Candidatus Chlorohelix allophototropha: one gene and its partner. The protein of the gene in region 1 interacts with the protein of each later gene in a pairwise test. Links are inferred from orthologs where the notes say so. Each region holds a gene or a part of one and is shown on either strand. Other genes may lie near its edges. The genes, in order: OZ401_RS11935 and OZ401_RS14585.

Region 1 (7,624 bases):
TAAGCTTATTAAGCAGTTGGTCGCTGCGGGTTTGCGCTCTCGCTCTTGCCGGTTACTTGACTCTCCAAACCGAAGTTTCACAATGGCGCGGCGCTTTCACCTTTGGGTTTGCTTTTGTGGGAGTGGCTATCGGTGTTTATCTCACTTTTCGGATTCTGAGTTTTCCCGACCTGACCATCGAGGGTAGTTATGCGCTGGGCGGATGCGTTACTATTGCGCTTATTCGGTTTCAGGAAGGAGGCTTTTTTGGTAGCCCTTGGGTAGCCACGCTGGTTGCGACATTATGCGGGGCGTTAGCGGGTATGGCTACCGGAATAATCCACACTCGTTTCAAGGTAAACGGTATTCTAGCCGGGATTTTGGTTTCAGCGGCTTTATACAGCATCAACCTACGCGCCATCAATAATCAGGGTATTTTAGCTGCAAATCTAACCTCTACTCCTTCCACGATTCTCGATCAGGTAACAACCACGCTGCTAGGGCAACCCGACCCACGCAAGTTGCTTGGCACATTGGAAGGCGATTTTGTGCAGATGGGCGTGATGGCGGCGATTGCGCTTGTGATTGTGCTGTTTATCAACTGGTTGATTAATACCGAAATCGGCTTTGCCATGCGCGCTACCGGGGATAATGAAAATATGATCCGGGCATTGGGGGTAAATACCAATAACACCAAAATTATGGTGCTGATGCTTTCTAACGCTATGATAGCTCTATGTGGGGCGCTTGTAGCGCAATATCAGCGTAGCGCCAGCGTAACAGCCGGGCAGGGCATTATTGTTACAGGCGTGGCGGCGGTAATCATCGGCGAAACTTTCCTGCCTCCTCGCACCACTTTATTTGCTTTGACAGGTGCGGTAATCGGCGCGATTGTATATCGCTTTATCTTCTCAGGTGTATTCAATCTCGCCCTGACTCAAGCGGTTGGCTTGCGCTTGTTGGTTACACTACTTTCCGTCGCTTTCGTTAGCTGGCTGGCTTATCTCACCTTGAATGAATTTACACCGCGCTGGATAACCATTACCAGTATCTTTGTGGGAGCTTTTGTCGGTGCGCTTTTGAGCAGCTTGTTGTATTACCTTCCAATCTATATCTTTAATTGGGAACTCGACAAAAACCTGATTGTGAAGCTGGAAGCGGGTGATATACAGATTGCGCTGGCTTTGCTGGTTTTAATCGCCCTAGTTATTCCCAGCTTGCGGCGTAATCTGGGCTTGCGAGCGTTGACGGCACACTGATAACATTTATTGGACAATATGTTAGAACTTAACTCAATTCACAAAACTTTTAACCCCGGTGATGTTAACGAAATCAAAGCCCTTCGCGGTATTGATCTGACTCTGGAGGTTGGCGAGTTCGTGACCGTTATTGGTAGCAATGGGGCGGGTAAATCCACCCTGCTAAATTCGGTGGCAGGCGTTTTCCAACCAGATGAGGGGAAGATTTATATAGATAATACCGATGTCACTCGCTGGGCAGAACATCACCGCGCTCGGTTAGTCGGACGGGTATTTCAAGACCCGTTACGTGGCACTGCCGCCTCAATGTCCATAGAACAGAACATGGCGATTGCGTTGCTGCGAGGCAAACGGCGGGGGTTGGGGCAAGGGCTACGGCGCAAGGATCGCCCTGTTTTTCGGGAACATTTGGCATTGCTGGGTTTGGGCTTAGAAGATCGTTTGCAAAGCAAGGTCGGTTTGCTTTCAGGTGGGCAACGCCAATCGCTTACCCTTTTGATGGCGACTCTTACCAAGCCCCGCGTATTGTTGTTGGATGAGCATATAGCCGCACTTGACCCTGCTACCGCCGAACAGGTGCTTCAGTTAACTAACAAGCTGGTACGTGACTATCATTTAACTACTTTAATGGTGACTCATAATATGAGCCAGGCGCTTTCGATGGGAACTCGGACGCTGATGATGCATCAGGGGCAGATAATTTTAGATTTGAGAGGTGAAGAGCGCGCCCGTCTTACCGTTACCGACCTGATTAATAAATTTACGGAGCTACGCGGAAAGGGCAAGCTGGATGACTCTATAGTAGATGATGAATTGTTGTTAAGTTAGCCTTCCCATCCGGTTTTAATGCCAAACCTATTGTTGGTTGTCCCGTCTGATATTTATGGAGGAGATGAAATTGAGAAAATTCGCTAGTTTTAACCTACGCCGGGTTTCTTTATTCTTGGCGTTGAGTCTTGCGCTGGTCACTTTTTTAGCGGCTTGCGGTGATAATACCGCTACATCTGTACCCGCAACTACTACCGCTGCTGCTACCACTGCAGCTGCGACAACAGCGGGCGCTGCTACTACCGCAGGCGCAACCACCGCTGGTGCGACAACAGCGAGTGCAGCCACTACCGCAGGCGCTACTACAGCCAGTGTAGTCACTACCGCAAGCGCAACCACTGCCGTTGCTGCTACTACCGGAGCAGGTGGTGCTGCCAAGAGCGTGGCTTGCACCGCGCCAACCGCTGCTGCTACCAATGGCAAGACTTACAAAATAGCCATTGCAGTGCAAGCGCCCATTCCCGCGCTTTCCAACGCTATTAAAGGTACTAAAGAGGGCTTGGCTACTTGCGGTTTTATTGAAGGTAAGAACGTAACCTACAGTTTGGGTGATGCTAACGGCGATATCCCCAGCTTGAAAACCATCGGTGACAAGTTCCGCGATGAAAAACCCGACCTGATTGTGGCGGTAGGTACACAGGCGTTGGTTAATATGTACAATACCAACCCTAACACTCCGATTGTTTTCAATGCTACTACTAACCCTTACGTGGCATTGAAGGATGTGGTAAAAACCCCTACCGACCATGGCAATGTGACAGGCGTGCAGGCGCTTGCTCCGATTAAGGAAGCGCTTGAATATGCAAAGGTAGTAGCGCCAAATGCCAAGAATATTGGTCTGGTCTGGACTACTAGCGAGCAGAATAGCGCGGTTAATACCGATATTGCCAAGCAAGAAGCACCGGGTCTTGGTTTGACCATTGTTGAAGCGCCTATCAGCAAGCGTGAGGAAGTGCAACAAGCCGCCCAATCAATTGCCGATAAGGTGGATGTATTCTTCAGCACTACCGACGTATCGGTGGTAGATCAATTGGAAGCATTGGTGCAGGTGGCAATTGCCAAGAAGAAGCCCGTTATTTCCAATGATCCCTCCTCAGGTCCGCGTGGGGTTGCGCTGGCTTATGGCATTGACTACTATAACAACGGCGTTTCTTCCGCTAAACTGGCTTCACGCATTCTAAACGGCGAAGCTGCCAGCAAAGTAGATATTGAAAAGGAAAAGGATTTCGGTTTGGTAGTAAATCTTGAGGGCGCTCAGTTGATGGGTGTCAAATTGCCCGATGCTATTCTGAGCAAAGCTTCGGTCAAATACGACAAGATTACGCCTAACAAATAGGTTTAGAATTATCAGGCATCAGGTGTGGGTTTTGCTTAACCCTTTAACCTGATGCCTATCTTTTTACCATCAACTGTTATTCTGGAACTGGAGAAATTATGGCTGTACGTATCTCGCAGAAAGCCGGGATGTTTTCTGAGTCGGTTATTCGGGAGATGACTCGTATTTTTCTGGCAAGGGGCGATAAGCCCGGCGTTAATTTGGCACAGGGCTTCCCGGATTTCCCCGCGCCCTCCGCGATGAAAGAGGCTGCCAGTCGCGCTATTCACGCCGATATAAACCAGTATGCCATCACATGGGGTTCTAAATCGCTGCGCCATGCGATTGCGGCAAAAGTAGCAAAGTTTAGCGGTTTTCATCCCGACCCAGAACGCGAAATAACGGTGGCATGTGGCGCAACCGAAGCGATGATGGCAGCCATGCTGGCAGTAGTTGACCCCGGCGATGAGGTTATTGTATTCGAGCCTTTCTATGAGAACTATGGTCCGGATGCGATTCTCTCCGGCGCACAACCGCGTTTCGTTACCTTGCATGAACCGGATTGGCATTTCGATGAGGATGAACTGACGGCTGCCTTTAACAATAAAACTCGCGCTATTATTATTAATACACCCAACAACCCAACCGGGAAAGTGTTCAACCGTGCCGAATTGGAATTTATCGGTGCGTTGTGCCAGAAATGGAACGTGGTGGCGATTACCGATGAAATTTACGAGCATATGGTGTACGAAGGCGAGCATGTCAGCCTTGCTACCCTACCCGGTATGTACGACCATACGATTACTATCAGCGGGCTTTCCAAAACCTATAGCGCAACCGGATGGCGTATTGGCTGGTTAATCGCGCCGCCACATATCTCATCTGCCATTCGCAAGGTTCACGACTTTCTTACAGTAGGTGCGGCTGCTCCTTTGCAGGAGGGCGCTGCTACTGCGCTGGCTTTCCCAGACAGTTATTATCATGATTTGCAAAATATGTATCTGGAAAAGCGCAACAAAATGGTTGGTATTCTGGAAAAAGCTGGTTTCGAGGTTTATAAGCCCAACGGGGCATACTACATTATGACCGACATAAGCCGCTTCGGTTTTCCCGATGATATGACTTTTGCGCGCTATTTGGTGGACGAGATTGGGGTGGGGTCAGTACCGGGCAGCAGCTTCTACCGTCACCCGGAATTTGGTAAAAGCAAAGTACGCTTTACTTTCTGTAAGAAGCCTGAAACGCTCGATCTTGCCGCCGAATTATTGAGTAAGTTGCAGCCCCGTTAAAAATTGCGTCTGCCTGTCTGGGGAGTTATGGTTAATTACGCCTCCCCAATCAGGCTTTATGCAGCTATTTCCAACCACCCCGGATTTTGCTATAATCCCATCGTCAAGATAATTTAGGCTGCATTAATGTAAATCTGGTACAAAGGGTGAAAATTGCCTGAATCAGAACTAAGCGCCACGCAGAGGGTAGCTGCGACCGACCTCGCTCCTAAAAATGAAACGGGAAAGTTTGTAACCGACCTCGATATTATTATTGTTAATTATAAAACCCCTGTGCTCTTGCGCGATTGTCTTAACTCTATTTTCGCCAGCCATTGCAACTTCGATTACCGGGTTTATGTAGTGGATAACGGCTCACAAGACGATAGCGCAGAGATGGTCAGGCGCGAGTTCGAGAATAAATATCCTAACCTGCATTTAATTGCCAGCCAAGAAAACGGTGGTTTCGCCTTCGGGAACAACCTAGCTTTGCGACAGGTTTGCCCGTTGTTCGCTGGTGCAACCCTTGACAGTTATAATCCCGGTTCAGGCTGTTGTCCCCAAGCACATTACGTTTTGTTGTTAAATCCTGATACCGTATTGCCACCCGATGCGCTGCAAATCATGTACGATTTTATGCAGTCTAACCCGCTGGCTGGCGCAGTTGGTCCGAAACTGGTGCGCGCTAATGGAAAACTAGATTTGGCTTGCCGCCGCAGTTTTCCCACTCCTGAAATTTCTTTCTGGCGTATGACCGGATTAAGCAAGCTATTTCCTAAAAACCGCCTGTTTGCACGTTACAACCTAACCTACTTAGACCCTGATAAGTTATATGAAGTGGATAGCGTATGTGGCGCATTTATGCTGGTGAGAGCTGAAGCGTTGGCACAGGTCGGCTACCTTGACGAGAAGTTTTTTATGTACGGTGAAGATTTGGATTGGGCTTTGCGGATAAAGAAAAAAGGCTGGAAAATCTTCTACAACCCCGCTGCTACTGTGCTGCACCTGAAGGGTGAAAGTAGTAAACAGCGTCCTGCCGGGGCAATCATTAATTTCTACCATGCAATGGATGTTTTTTACCGTAAGCATTACGCCAATCAAACCTTCTTTTTACTTAACTGGCTTATATATGGCGGCATTTGGGGCAAAGCCGGGCTTACCTTGGCAATTAATTATTTTCGCCCTAAAAAACAACGTCGCGTATCCTGATATATCAGTGGCAAATCTTGAGTAGTCAAAAATCAACCAAAAATATTCCTTCTGCCGGTTTAGAGGCACCACCTGTCCTCCCGGCAAATACACTGCTCACAGGTTTATCTGCTGCTGCCGATGCTTCTTCGGGGGACACTGATTTGGTTACTCTTACCAAATATCATAAGCTCGCTGGAGACTTCGCCCAAATCTTCGGTTTTATTACTTTGGTCATACTTGATATAGCGATGATTACGTTAGGTTTTGTGGCAGCCTACGGGCTTCGTGCCAAAGTACCTTTTGGTGGCCCGCTAATCACTTATTCTCCTACAAATTATGCAGTTATTTTGCCGGTAAGTGTAGCCACTGTTTTGATTGGCTTCTACTACCGACGGCTATACCGTCTCAAACGAGGATACAGCCGTATAGATGAGTTCTACCGCATTTGCGCTGCCGTTACCCTTGGGATAATTCTGGCTATTGCTTTAAATTCAGTGATTTTGGGCGGTAGTTTTCAATACTCGCGCCAGATTTTGCTTTACTCGCTGGTTTTTATAATAGTATTTACTACTCTAGCGCGTTTTATTTTTGGCGCAGTTCTTGGTTTCCTACGCCGTAAAGGTGTAACTCAAATAAGATTATTGCTGGTTGGAAGCGGTGAGGTAGCCGAGCGGATTGCTCGTAAGGTAGCCGAATCTCCCGGTTTGGGCTATCGGGTTGTTGGTGTGCTATCGGATGACCTGTTAGAAAATATTAGCAAAAACTTGCAGATAGTTGGTAAGCTAAACGATTTGCGTGAGGTTGTGCCTCGTTACCATGTTGACGAGGTTATCATTGCTATAAGTGGAGCTTCACAGGATAGCCTCTTAGGCTTTGTAGATAAATGCGAAGATTTGCCGGTAAACATTTGGATATATCCCGATGCGTTCCAATTGATTACAACTGACGATGGCGCTATCGGTGAGCTTACCGGTCTCCCGCTTTTGAGCGTAAAAGATTCTTCCTTGCGTGGCGTAAATCGTTTCATTAAGCGTGCAATGGATGTTGCTATCAGCGCTTTGATACTGATTTTTTCCTCACCCTTGCTGCTTTTGCAGGCATTACTAATAAAAGTTACCGACCCTAAAGGACCGGTTTTATACACGCAAGAGCGCGTAGGGTTGGATGGCAAGCCTTTTACTGTGTTGAAGTTTCGCTCGATGCGTGCTAGTTCCGAAAAAACCGGACCGGGCTGGACTGTCAAGAATGACCCACGCCGTACCAAAATAGGCACATTTATGCGCCGTTTTAGCCTAGATGAAATGCCTCAGTTTATAAATGTGCTAATCGGTGATATGAGTATCGTAGGACCACGACCGGAGCAGGTTTTCAAGGTAGAAGAATTTAGCCAAACCTACCCTCGTTATAGCCGTCGCCACAAAGAAAAGGCGGGTATAACAGGGTGGGCGCAGGTAAACGGTTTGCGTGGGGATACCTCTATTGAAGAGCGTATTCGCTACGACTTGTACTATGTAGAAAACTGGTCAATTCTATTCGACATTAAGATAATGCTAAAAACTTTGATAGTGATTTTTACGGATAAAAATGCGTATTAGGAGAAATAGATTATGCAAAAAGCGTCGCTTGGCTGCTTGCTACTGCACGGTTTAAGCTCACATATAAATTGCATCGACCCGGTTGTTGACCGCTTAGAGAAACTGGGTATTCCTTACCGAATGCCGGTGCTGCGGGGTCATATGTCCAAGCCTGAAGACTTGCAAGAGGTTAGTTGGCAAGATTGGTAC
Region 2 (8,272 bases), on another replicon or contig:
TTGGCTGGTGGTGTTACTCCTGACATGGTGCGCATCTCGGTGGGGTTGGAAGATATTGAAGATATACAGTGGGATTTAGCGCAGGCGCTCGAAAAATCACAAAAATAGTGCGATTAACCTAAAAAACTGCTATACTATTAAGTGGCGTCCAAGCTCGGTGGATTGCCGTTTTTATATCAAATTTGCAAAATATATTAATATTGGATTTGCGCTTGACTCCTGCTTTTGGCAAGAAGATTAATCTGCTTGTATATAAAAAGCCCTGTCTAGGTTTAAGCGAAAAATCGGAAAATAATAACTGGAGGTTTCACCGGTGTCCTTACTGGCTAAACAATATCGCTGGTTATTAGCGTTTGCCCTTACGCTGATATTTGCCAGTAGCGTTAGTACGACCTTTGCGGCTTCGGAGTCAAGTTCAACTACTTCTGCACTGCAGGTTAATCAGGTTAAATCCTTCGTACCCACTATACCCTACGCTAATAATTTTTCGCCGACCCCCAACCCGGATAAAATCTATTTTTCCGATTGTGGGCACTACCTCAGTTATGGTTTCTTGAAGTTCTGGCAAATGAACGGCAAATTCGACTCGTTTGGCTGTCCTGTAACCGATGAAATTACCGAGAATGGGCGCACGGTACAGTATTTTCAAAAAGCGCGTATGGAGTATCATCCTGATTTAGCCGGGACACAATGGGAGACAAGTCTAGGCTTGCTCGGCACGGAATTATATTCAGCTTCTTCACCGGAAGAACGCGCTAACCCGGCTTACCAACCAATCACCGCTTTCCCAAATAGCGATACGCGGGTTTACTTTGAACCTACCAAACATAGTTTGGGGGGGGGCTTCCAGCAATTCTGGAATGCACAAGGCGGTTTATACTTTTTCGGTTATCCCATCAGTGAGGAATATCCTTTGCTGGTAGGCGATACATGGGTAGCGGCGCAGGATTTTGAACGGGCACGTTTCCTATTCCATCCTAGCTTTGGGGTGAAACTGGCAGAACTCGGTCCGTTGGCGGCGGCAGCCCGCAATGTAAGTACCAAAGCAAGTGGGCTTGATCCGAGCGTAATGTCGGTAACCAAAGATACTTCCATCTGGGAACATTGGGTGGATGTAAATCTGACCACTTTTAATGCTACCTTTATGGAAGGCGATACTCCGGTCAAAACCATATTAATTATATCTGGTAAGCCCGGACACGAAACCCCAGTAGGTACTTTCGCTATCTTCCGTCGTGTTCCGAACGAACATATGAAGGGCGGCGACATTGGCAGTGAGGATTATTACGATCTGTACAATGTGCTGTACACTCAGTATTTCACCAGCGAAGGGCATGCGTTACACTACGCTTGGTGGCGTTCCTCTTTTGGTTATCAGGCAAGCCATGGCTGCGTTAATATGGGTCTGGACGACAGCTTTTTCGCTTGGAACTTCCTTAGTATCGGCTCACACGTGAACATTCATTTCTAAAACTAATACGGCTTATAGGCTATTACCCCTTGCTACTTTAAAGGCAAGGGGTTTTTAATTGACTCTAAGCTTTTCATCCCATATAATCGTTAGGCTAAACCTAAATGGGGAATTTCTATTCAAGCAGGAGTCTGTAAATTGCACCGGCGAAGAAATAATATACTGTCGCTCTTAGGGATTTTAATATTACTACTGGCATCCGCCTACATGGTATTTGGTGGAGAAACGCCCGTAAGTATCTTTGGATTAAACCTCAGCCGCGAAACCAAACTGGGGCTAGATCTCAAAGGTGGTTATGAAATCACCTTGCAAGCTCGACAGGCAAATGTCTCTAAAGACCAAATGAACGGGGCGCGTGGTATTATCGAAAAGCGCGTGAGCGGTCTCGGTACCAACGAACCTGTAGTACGTTTGGTCGGTGATAACCGTATTGGCGTAGAATTGCCCGGTGTCACGGATGAAGACCAAGTAAAGAGTGTAATCGGCAGCACCGGCAGACTTGAATTTATCGATGCGGGTTCCGATGATTTGCAGACAGGGCAATTGGTGAAAACCACCTACTGCACTACCGGCTCGCTTTATTCTTCAGTGCCCGGGACTTGTGGGAATGTAAAACCGCAGATTGTGCCTAACTTCATTCCGACAATAACTACTCCGGCTACCACTGCCGCCGCAACAACTGCTGCTGCAACTAACGCTGCCGGAACACCTATACCCACTACTTCTGCTAGTACCACTCCCACCCCTAGCGCTACAGAAACGCCTGATCCTAACGCCAAAGTTTATCAGACTATCATTACGGGTAACGAGTTGGATCCAGCTAAGATTGACAAAGGCTTTAACTCTACCAGCGGCGCAGCGCAGGTTAACTTCGGTATCCGCGCCGATGCCGCCAACACCTTTTATAACTTTACCAGCGCGGGCATCGGTAAGAATATGGCAATTGTATTGGATGGACGGGTTCTTTCCAGCGCCGTGATCCGCGCCGCTATTCGCGACTCCGGTCAGATTACCAATGATACTCAATGGGGTACTACCCAAGGTAAGCTAGAAGTTGATAGCATAGTACTCAACCTAAAGTATGGTGCATTACCGGTAGAACTAGATATTTTGCAAAGCCGCAAGATCGGCGCTACCCTCGGTCAGGACTCGATTGATCGCAGTTACATTGCGGGTGCAGTTGGGCTGAGTATCGTAGCGCTCTTTATGCTGCTCTACTTCCGCCTTCCCGGTCTCATTGCCGACCTCGCGTTGGTAGTATACGCAGTTCTAACCTTTGCTATTTTCAAGCTTATCGGTGTGGTGTTGACTCTTGCCGGTATCGCTGGTTTTATCCTCTCGATTGGTATAGCGGTAGATGCCAATATCCTTATATTTGCGCGTATGAAAGAGGAGTTGCGGCAAGGGCGTAGCATCGAACGTGCTGTCGAAGCCGGCTTCCGCAATGCTTGGCTCTCCATCCGCGACTCCAATATGTCCGGTATCATTACCTGTATCATTCTGTACTGGTTTGGCGATTTCACCGGAACAAGCGTAATCAAAGGATTTGCCATCACCCTTGCGCTTGGTATTTTTGTCAGCCTTTTCAGCGCAATCGTGGTAACACATACCTTCTTGCGTACCATGTTCATCTTCACCGGCAATACCTCGCTGGTGCGAAACACCTATTGGTACGGTTTGAATCGGTTGGCTAACCGCGTGGCGAAACCCAGCGCCGATTTGCCCTTGCCTACATCAGCAGAGCTTGCAGAAGAAGAAACCAAGAGCAAACCCCGCAAATAGTTTGGGCGCAGTTGCATGCGCAAAGCTGCGAGAGCCTAGATAGATTAATCAGTAAATTCATACCCCCTTCACCCTACCGGGTAAGGGGGATTTTTTCGGAAGTAAAAAACAATGGAACAACCTTTCTCCGCTTTTTCCGATTTGAGAGTACACTCGCACTATAGCTATCGCGATGGCGTGTGTTCGGTGGCTGAACTTGCCCGCTGTGCCGCAGAATTGGGTCGTCCGGCATTAGCCTTGACCGATCACAATCATGCGGCGGGTTTCATCGAGTTGCAAGAGGCGGCAGATAAATATAGCCTCAAACCTATCTTTGGGGTGGATGCAACCGTAGCAGATGAAAATGGGCAGTTTTACAAGCTGGTATTATTGGCAAAGAACGAAGGCGGGTTACAAAACCTCTTCAGACTATTGACATGGGCTGGTACTGAAGGTTTTGATTTATACGGTCAAAATAAACCTGTACTGGCAGAAAGCAAGTTGCTGGGAAAAGCAGACGGAATAGCGGTAATCGGTAGCGATTTCCCTGATGGACTTGGTGCGCAGCGTGCTTCCCGTTTACGTGAAGCCTGTGGCGAAGATTTCTATGTAGAATTGCTCTCACACCAATCGGCAAATGTTGAGCGTGTGCGGTTGGCAGAATTTGCGCAGCAGCATAACTTGCCGATAGTGGCTACTTCTGATGTACATCACATATCCCCTGAACAAGCTAGAACCCGCGACCTGTTGTGGGCGATTGCCGATAACGTGCGCTTTGATGATCCAAACCGCCGTCGCCCTGCTTCCTCCGAAGCCTACCCGCGAACACTGGCAGAACTGGCAGAAATTTACGCTGCCGTTCCTGAGGCATTGCGCAATGCCGCCACGCTTGCGGCTTCTTGTGAGGTGCGCTTGCCAAAATCCGGGCTAATTATCCCTGATTACGTCTTGCCGCCCACTTTTCAACCTGACACCGGAGTAACTTATTCAGCGGTAGGGCAATATCTGGCACAAGTGGCAGCCGCAAATTTGCAAGCGCGTTATGGCGAAATACCCACGAATATGCAAACACGGCTGGATTATGAACTGGGAGTAATCGAAAAAGCAGGCTTTAATCAGTACATTTTGATAGTAGCTGATATTGTGCAGCGTGCGCACGAATTGGGTATCCTGTGCGCACCGCGTGGTAGTAGCGCGGGTTCGTTGGTGTGTTTTGCTTTGGGTATAACCCCGCTTAACCCACTAGATTTCAACCTCGTTTTTGAGCGATTTTTAAATCCTGAACGCCTATCCCCACCCGACATTGATCTGGATATTGCCGACGAAGACCGTCCTCGTCTGTTGGATTATGTGGTGCGAAAATATGGCGTAAATAATGTAGCGCATATTATTACGCATAATTTTGAGGGCGCAAAATCGGCGTTGCGGGATGCGGGGAAAGCTTTGAATATTGATAGCGGATTGGTAAATCGTCTTTCCGGCTTAGTGCCTCTCGAATTTCAACGCCCCTATACTCTTGCGCGTACACTTGAGGAAGTTAAAGAGGTGCAGCAACTTTACAAGCGCGATAAAGCGGCTAAAGAATTGATAGATGCTGCTTTGTTGCTCGAAGGTACAGGGCGCAATAACGGCACACACGCGGCAGGTGTAGTGATTACCCCGCGCCCTACTCAAGAATATGTGCCGCTCATTCGCACCGAAGGCTTGGCGCAGCAACAGCGTGATACCTCGCAACCGAATACCGAAAGTACGGGCTGGTTTACTCCTACCGTTATGACCCAATGGGATATGCAAGGGGTCGAGAAGCGCGGTCTGCTGAAAATAGATTTGCTGGGTTTAACCGCTTGGTCAACTATTACTCGCACCCTTGATTTTATCAGACAAGAGCGCGATATTGCGTTGGATGTGTGGCAATTGCCGTTGGATGATGAAAAAACCTATGATACTATCGGGCAGGGTTTTACCACAGGCGTTTTTCAGCTTGAGAACCGGGGCATGACCGATTTTGCGGCAAACATGAAGCCGCGCAGTATCGCCGACCTCGGTTTCCTGATTGCGGCTTACCGCCCCGGTCCGATGCCCTTTCTGGGCAAGATAATGGCGGTGCGTAGTGGTCGCGAAAAACTGGAAGCGCCTCACCCTTTTCTTGAACCCTTATTGGCGGAGAGTTATGGTGCGCCGGTTTACCAAGAAACTATGCTGCGAATTGCGGTGGAAGTTGCCGGTTATTCGCTAGGTGAAGCCGATGCTTTGCGTAAAGCAATCAGCAAGAAGAATCAGGTGGAGTTGGAAGCGCAACACATTCGCTTTGTGGAAGGTGCGCGCAAAACCAAAGAGCTATCCGAAGCGGAAGCAGAAGCAATCTGGCAATTTTTTCCACCGTTTGCCTTTTACGGGTTTAACCAGGCACATGCCATCATTTATGGCTATCTGACTTATATCACCGCTTATCTGAAAACCAGTTACCCGCTCGAATATATGGCAGCCTTGCTCGGGGCGGCGGGGGGTGATTTGGCGGCACTGGGAAAAGCGGCTGCCGAATGTCGCCGCCTGAATGTGCCGTTGCTCGCCCCGAATATCAATCGAAGTATGGCGCGTATCACCCTTGAAAACCTGTCGGATGGGCAACGAGCTTTGCGGCTGGGGCTATCAGCAGTCAAAGGATTAGGTCCTACTGGCGTGGAAGCAATAATTGCATTGCGAAATGAGAGTGGCGATTATATCGGGTTGGTCGATTTTGTGAGACGAGTGCCGGGACGCTCGGTTAATTCACGGGCGTTGGTGGCATTGGCACGGGTTGGGGCGCTACCCTTTGGAAACCGGGCGCAGCTAGAAACAGCTATTCCGGCGGCACAAAAAGCGGCAAAGGCAAAGGAATTTCAGGAAATTGTGCTACCTGACTTAGCGGAATATCCTGACGAAACGGTTCAAGCTTACGAAAACGAGTTGTTAGGTTTTGCTCTTACGCTTAACGAAAGTGGGCTTGCGCCAGATGGCGGGAGCAATGGAGTTGCTTAGAGCTACCCCAACTCCTATTGCTCCGCCTATAAAAATCGCTTTGAACAACAAAAACAGACCTTGTAGGGTGTCGTTCTGAGTCAGGGCAGACATTCCATCAAAAATGGTCAGACCGGGCAAGAGTGGTAATACCCCCGGTAGAATATAGAGTGTAACGGGGGAGTGTTGTCCGCGAGCAAATCCCCAACTGAGCGTACCAACCAATGCAGCGGCAATAAATGCTGAGATGAGTTCAGTCACACCTAGCTTTTGCAAGCTCAAATGTGTCAACCAACATAACGCCCCTGCTATACCCGCTAATGCAATGTTTCGGTGTGGCAAGTCAATTGAAATCCCGAAGAAGATTGAGGCTAGGAAAGCTGCGACTACCTGAATAGGGATTTGCCACGCCTCGTCCGGTTTCAAATTAACCGGGCGTGAAAAGCCCAATGCTGTGGCTGCGCTCAACGCCGCACCCACTCCACTGGCAACTGCTGCCCCTTTGAGAAATGCCTCCAATCCTCGCGCCACGCTGCTCAAAAGGTCTCCTGCAATGCCATCCTGCACACTTGCCAGCAAAGCTGCACCGGGAACTAATCTCAAAATACAACCCGCAATTACTAGAGTTGTACCGACTGGAAGCCCACTTGCAGCAATTGCCAGCGCGAAAGCAGTTGCCAGCGCTGCGCCGAATAATTCTATAAAGATGTCAGGGTATTGACTGCGTTCTAGTAGTTTGGTGAGAAACATTACCAACAGTGTACCGGCGAAAGCCACTGCGGCATCTAACGCCCCGCCGCCTAGAAGTAAAGTGCCGCCGGAAGCCGCGCCTGCGCCAGAGAGTAGCCATAGCCAGAAGGGGTATAATTTGTCCTGCGTGTTTACCTTCTCCAACGCTGTAAAGATTTCTCCCACCGTCAGAGAGCCTTGCACCGCACGTCTTGACAGGTCGTTAACTGCCGCAATTTTGCTGAAATTAAAAATACGTTTGTGAACTCGCCGGACTAGGGTAAAGGGTGTCGTAACCTCGTCCACATCTACTGAGATATACATGCCGGTGGGCGTTACGAGGCAATTGCTGTAGGGTATGCCAAAAGAGCGCAACAAAATAGATACGGTTTCCTCCACTCGCGAGGTTTCCGCTCCGTTGCTCAACATAATTTCACCGGCAAGGGTCGCCGTTAACAGCCCTTTTTTTAAATCTGATTCGTCCATTATTCAAAATATAACCCCCTTCCTAAAATGTAGAAAGGGGGTTACAGCTTTATGTTATTTCTATTCCGAGTTTTGTCTATCGTAGGAAGCGTAACGGATCGTAAGTTTGACCGTAAATGCTTCCCCAGCGTACCTCAAAGTGCAAGTGCGGTCCGGTCGAATTACCGGTACTACCCTCCAGCCCTAAACGCTGTCCTTTTACAACCTGTTGCCCTGCTCGAACCGAAATTGAGTTGAAGTGCCCATATAACGTGTACAGACCGTTGCTATGCGCTATCAGCACCATTATGCCATAACCATCGTTCGACCAACCGGCGGATAGCACCACCCCACCGTCTGCTGCTACAATCGGGGTATTAACCGTCGTTGAAATGTCTAATCCCTGATGGATACCGTACCAGATGCGTTGCCCGTAATAGGTGGTAATAAGCCCACGCATGGGCCACATCATACTCCCGGTAGTACCTACCGGCGCACCCGGTGGTGGAGCAGAAAGCGCTCCAAAGGGGTTGCGACTGGCGCTAGAGGAAGAGCTACTAGGCGCAGGCGGTATGTACACATAACGGCTCGACTCGCTTGCTTTCGCACCACCACTGGTGGTTGAGCGTGGGGCAGCGACAGCCGCTGCCGGAACTATGCCGTTAGGCACTATCAGATAATCGCCTACGGTAAGCGGTGTATCCTTACTTTGCAGGTTATTGAGGGACAACCCTACAATGTTTTCCACCGGTACAGAGAAACGTTGCGCTATTTTTGTTACATTATCGTTCTGCAATACTCTTACCCGTATCCCGCTAACTGGTAAGATGGTAATCTCTAGACCGGGTG

The links.
Region 2: the proteins of OZ401_RS11935 (region 1) and OZ401_RS14585 interact in binary tests that used the Escherichia coli proteins (3 or more experiments, as listed by UniProt). The link is inferred for Candidatus Chlorohelix allophototropha from one-to-one orthologs.

The regions. Positions count from the first base shown.
Region 1 is NZ_CP128399.1:2,724,230-2,731,853, reverse strand. Bases 2,800-5,585 are described here. They hold OZ401_RS11935 (pyridoxal phosphate-dependent aminotransferase), read left to right. Parts: upstream 2,800-3,500; coding sequence 3,501-4,670; downstream 4,671-5,585. Other genes in these bases: OZ401_RS11930 (glycosyltransferase family 2 protein), read left to right, coding at 4,824-5,585; OZ401_RS11940 (ABC transporter substrate-binding protein), read left to right, coding at 2,800-3,402. In the rest of the region: OZ401_RS11950 (ABC transporter permease), read left to right, coding at 1-1,238; OZ401_RS11945 (ABC transporter ATP-binding protein), read left to right, coding at 1,257-2,066; more of OZ401_RS11940, read left to right, coding at 2,137-2,799; more of OZ401_RS11930, read left to right, coding at 5,586-5,858; OZ401_RS11925 (undecaprenyl-phosphate glucose phosphotransferase), read left to right, coding at 5,876-7,435; OZ401_RS11920 (alpha/beta hydrolase), read left to right, coding at 7,448-7,624. UniProt on the Escherichia coli protein: Shows aminotransferase activity with methionine and histidine as substrates, and to a lesser extent also with phenylalanine.
Region 2 is NZ_CP128400.1:428,595-436,866, reverse strand. Bases 3,017-6,450 are described here. They hold OZ401_RS14585 (DNA polymerase III subunit alpha), read left to right. Parts: upstream 3,017-3,364; coding sequence 3,365-6,250; downstream 6,251-6,450. Other genes in these bases: OZ401_RS14580 (threonine/serine exporter family protein), read right to left, coding at 6,182-6,450; secD (protein translocase subunit SecD), read left to right, coding at 3,017-3,253. In the rest of the region: OZ401_RS14600 (O-acetylhomoserine aminocarboxypropyltransferase/cysteine synthase family protein), read left to right, coding at 1-108; OZ401_RS14595 (L,D-transpeptidase), read left to right, coding at 314-1,471; more of secD, read left to right, coding at 1,610-3,016; more of OZ401_RS14580, read right to left, coding at 6,451-7,444; OZ401_RS14575 (peptidoglycan DD-metalloendopeptidase family protein), read right to left, coding at 7,521-8,272. UniProt on the Escherichia coli protein: DNA polymerase III is a complex, multichain enzyme responsible for most of the replicative synthesis in bacteria. This DNA polymerase also exhibits 3' to 5' exonuclease activity. The alpha chain is the DNA polymerase catalytic subunit.